Regions from separate parts of the Exiguobacterium sp. SH0S2 genome, predicted to be linked through region 2. Evidence: riboswitches for the same ligand, from Rfam matches in the RefSeq annotation. Region 2 holds a riboswitch; the other holds the start of a gene.
The links. A riboswitch is a leader RNA that binds a small molecule or an ion and turns the genes downstream of it on or off. The one in region 2 is predicted to bind S-adenosylmethionine.
Positions count from the first base shown of each region.

Region 1: another riboswitch for S-adenosylmethionine. It lies ahead of metK (methionine adenosyltransferase); the one in region 2 lies ahead of EVJ21_RS00660 (aminotransferase class I/II-fold pyridoxal phosphate-dependent enzyme).

Region 1 covers NZ_SJVB01000003.1:291,611-293,814, forward strand. The annotation lists gene metK (methionine adenosyltransferase) at 1-849, opposite strand, end outside; SAM riboswitch class I at 981-1,100, opposite strand; gene pckA (phosphoenolpyruvate carboxykinase (ATP)) at 1,419-2,204, shown strand, end outside.
Region 2 covers NZ_SJVB01000001.1:125,463-127,666, reverse strand. The annotation lists gene EVJ21_RS00660 (aminotransferase class I/II-fold pyridoxal phosphate-dependent enzyme) at 1-923, opposite strand, end outside; SAM riboswitch class I at 1,000-1,100, opposite strand; gene EVJ21_RS00655 (AI-2E family transporter) at 1,278-2,204, shown strand, end outside.

The DNA of each region.
Region 1 (2,204 bases), on a different contig from region 2:
AGGATCTTTACCTGAGAACGCACCACCGCCGTGGCGAGCGTATCCACCGTATGTGTCGACGATGATTTTACGTCCTGTAAGACCTGCATCACCTTGTGGTCCACCGATGACGAAACGGCCAGTCGGGTTGATGAAGTATTTTGTCTCGGCGTCGATGAGTTCAGCCGGGATGACTGCTTCGATCACGTGTTCTTTAAGGTCCGCTTGGATCTGCTCGAGCGTGATGTCTTCTGCGTGTTGCGTCGAGATGACGATCGTATCGATACGGACCGGGTTGTTGTCTTGGTCGTATTCGACAGTTACTTGCGTCTTACCGTCTGGACGAAGGTAAGTGAGCGTTCCGTTTTTGCGGACTTCTGCCAAGCGACGTGACAATTTGTGAGCGAGTGAGATCGGGAGCGGCATGAGTTCAGGTGTCTCGTTCGTTGCATAACCGAACATGAGGCCTTGGTCACCGGCACCGATCGCATCGATTTCTTCGTCAGTCATTTGACCTTCACGAGCTTCGAGCGCTTGGTCGACACCGAGTGCGATGTCTGCCGACTGCTCGTCGATTGCTGTGAGTACAGCACAAGTCTCAGCGTCAAAACCATATTTGGCGCGCGTGTAGCCGATCTCACGAACAGTTTCACGTACAACTTTCGGGATATCCACGTAAGTCGATGTCGTGATTTCACCAGCTACGAGCACGAGACCTGTCGTGACAGACGTCTCAGCCGCAACGCGGGCGTTTGGATCTTCAGCCAAAATTGCATCCAAAATCGCATCTGAGATTTGGTCACAAATTTTATCCGGATGTCCTTCAGTGACGGACTCCGAAGTGAAAAGTCGACGGTTCAAGTTTGACATTTCGAAAAACCTCCTATTAATAAGGGTGATGTGTGGACGGTACTCGTTCCCCTTACGCGTTGCTTTGGGACGGTAATGAAAAAAACCTTTCGCCACGTTCAATGGGAAAGGTTGAATCGTTCTTCCTTACCCTCTTATCGTTCGAAGCTGTCGCTTCGCTTCAGGATAGCACCTTTTCCGAAAAAGACTACAGGATCGGACGGTTGCTGGGCTTCGTAGGGCCTTGTTCCCTCCACCGCTCAGAATAAGAGTATCCGTTACGAACACCATCATATAAATGCCATACCGTTCTGTCAAGCGTATCCGCTTAATTTGTAAATTTCTTCGTAATCACGGAAATCATTTATGTTTGTGAAATATCAAACATTTTTTTGACGGTTTCCGTTTTTTCACTCCCCGCTTATACAGAATATGTTAGAATGTCTTTGTAAGAAAGCGCTTACTTTAAAGGGTAAAGAAATGCTTGTTTTTGATTAGTGTGTCACATATAATAAAAAGTGTCATACTAATTAATCGCGGAAGTATGCGGATTTCATCCACATCTATTTAGGGGAAAGGTGGGATTCAGGATGGCGACTACGCTCCTGAAAATCGAAGAATTAATTAAGGGTGCCGATGTATTACGGAACTTAACGGTTCCAGAACTGGTGGAAGAAGCCATTCGTAACGGTGAAGGCGTACTGACGAAAGACGGGGCTTTATCGGTCAGTACAGGGAAATTCACAGGGCGGTCACCGAAAGACAAATTCGTCGTCCAAGATGAAGTCAGCAACTCGTTAGTGGACTGGGGTCCGGTCAATCAGCCGATCGCAGAAGACAAGTTCACCGCTCTTCTCGACAAAGTCCTCACTCATCTCGAGACGAAACAGAAGCTGTATTATCTCGAAGCTTCGGCTGGAGCAGATGAGCACTACACGCTACCGGTACGCGCCATCACCGAGTATGCGTGGCACAGCTTGTTCGCGAAGCAGTTGTTCTTGCGAGAGTGGCCGACGAGAGCTGCGTTTGACCCATTCACGGTCATTTATGCACCGAGCTACAAGGCCGACCCAACAGTTGACGGGACGAACTCAGAAACGTTTATCCTCGTCTCGTTCGCCAAACGTACCATTCTGATCGGGGGAACAGAATACGGCGGCGAAATTAAAAAATCGATTTTCTCGGTCATGAACTTCCTATTACCTGAACAGCACGTCTTGTCGATGCATTGCTCGGCCAACGTCTCGGACGCCGGGGAGACGGCGCTCTTCTTCGGACTATCGGGCACGGGCAAGACGACGCTCTCGGCCGATACGGAACGTCATCTCATCGGTGACGATGAGCACGGTTGGTCACCAGACGGCATCTTCAACATC
Region 2 (2,204 bases):
CGTAACCCGTCGACGAGCCGGTCGCGGCGGGCCTCATACAACCGTGACAAGTCGTCCCGGAGCGAACGTGGCGACTCGAGCGCGGCGATGGCCGCCTCTTGGATGGCCGAGAACACACTCACATGGACGTGGTCTTGATACGTGTTGATCGCCTCGATGATGTCGCGGTTGCCGACGGCGAAAGCGACCCGCCAGCCGGACATGTTGAACGCCTTCGACATCGTATACACCTCGATGCCGATGTCTTTCGCACCCGGCGTCTGCAGGAAGCTCGGCGGGACGTGCCCGTCGAAACCGATGCTGCCGTACGCGAAGTCGTGGACGACCATGAGGTCATGCTTATTCGCGAACCGGACCGTGTCGTCAAAGAACGCGGGCGACGCGACGGCGCCGGTCGGATTGCTCGGGTAGTTCAAATACATGAGTCGCGCTCCCTGCGGATCGAGCGTCTCGTAATCAGGAAGATAGCCGTTCTCTTCCCGGAGGACGAGGTCGTGGACGACCGCACCGGCGAGACGCGCCCCCGAGATGTAGTCCGGGTAGCCCGGGTTCGGGAGCAACATGCCGTCACCTGGCTCGAGCACACATTGCGGGAGCGTGATGAGTCCCGACTTGCTGCCGATCAAGATGGCCACTTCGGTCTCGGCATCGAGCGCGACGCCGTATTCGGTCTGGTAGAACGTCGCGACCGCTTGCTTCAGGCGCGTCTGTCCCCGGAACGGTCCGTATTGGTGTGTCGCCGGGTCGAGCAGGGCCGTCTGCAACGCCTCACAGATCGGGGCCGGTGTCGGCAAGTCGGGCGTTCCTTGGCCGAGCCGGATGACGTCGCGGCCTGAACGCTCGAGTGCGGCGACTTCAGCGGCGAGTCCGACGAAATGCTGGGGTGGTAACGTTTTAAGTAACTTCGAGCGTCTGTCTGTCATGAATAGTCCTCCTATGCAAAAACACCCCTTTCCGAGGAAAGGGGTGTCGAGATACGGACGTATTCAAACAACCACCTTTCCATCTCTCAAGGTCACCTTGCTGGAATTAGCACAGTATTGAAACAATCTGTTGCTGAAGCTTCATCGGGCCAGTCCCTCCGCTTCTCTTGATAGAAAGTGTTTTTATATGCAATTGATAATTTCTGTAATATGTCATTTAGTAAACCAAACGTTACCAACCTTGTCAATCCTTATTTCAAAAATTCCTTACCGCTATTGAATCCCGGTAAAAAAACGTTCATAGTAAAAGGTGAACGTTATTCTGCAAAATTTACAGCATGAGGGGATAGACCATTGGAACTAAACCGTCAATTGATATGGAAGTTAAGCGTGATCGGGCTGATTCTGCTCGTCCTATGGAAAGTCATCAGCGAGCCGGACACGATCTCTCGGGTCATGCAGTATGCGTTTCAGCTGTTGACGCCGATCATCATGGGGATCGCCATCGCGCTGCTCCTCAACACCGTCCTATCCTATATAGAAGAGCGGTTCCACTTGAAGCGCTACCAAGGCTTGTTGATCGTCTACGTCACGTTCATCGGGATCCTTGTCGTGTCAGCGGTGACGCTGTTCCCTCGCATCTATTCGAGCGTCGCGTCTCTCATCGAGGAGCTCCCGTTTTATATTCGCCAAATCGATGGCTTTCTCGGGCAGCTGAAAACGTATGTCGAGGAGTATAATGCGACGATCGCCCAAGCGATCGATTTTAACCGGTTCGAGGAACGGTATTCCGGATGGGTCGAGACGGCCGTCGTGTCTTCGGTCGGTTACGTGTCGAGCTTCACGATGACGTTGATCAACTTGTTGATCGGGATCGTCATCTCGATCTACTTGTTGAAAGACAAGGAAGTGTTCGCCCGGATGTTCAAGCGTCTACTGTACGCGATGTTCCCGGTCGCCTCGGCGAAGACGACGATCGACATCTTCCAAGAGATGGACTATATCTTTAAACGCTACATCATCGGAAAGTCGCTCGACTGTCTCATCATCGGCGTGATGGCCGTCATCGGGCTCTTGATCATCGGCGCGCCGTACGCGCTCTTGCTCGGTGTCATCATCGGGGTGCTGAACTTCATCCCATACGTCGGGCCGCTCTTAGGGATGATCCCGGCGTTCATCATCACCTACTTCTACGACCCGTTCACGGCCCTGCTCGTCTTGTTGTTCATCTTCTTGCTGCAACAGTTCGACGGACTTTGGCTCGGCCCGAAAATTCTCGGC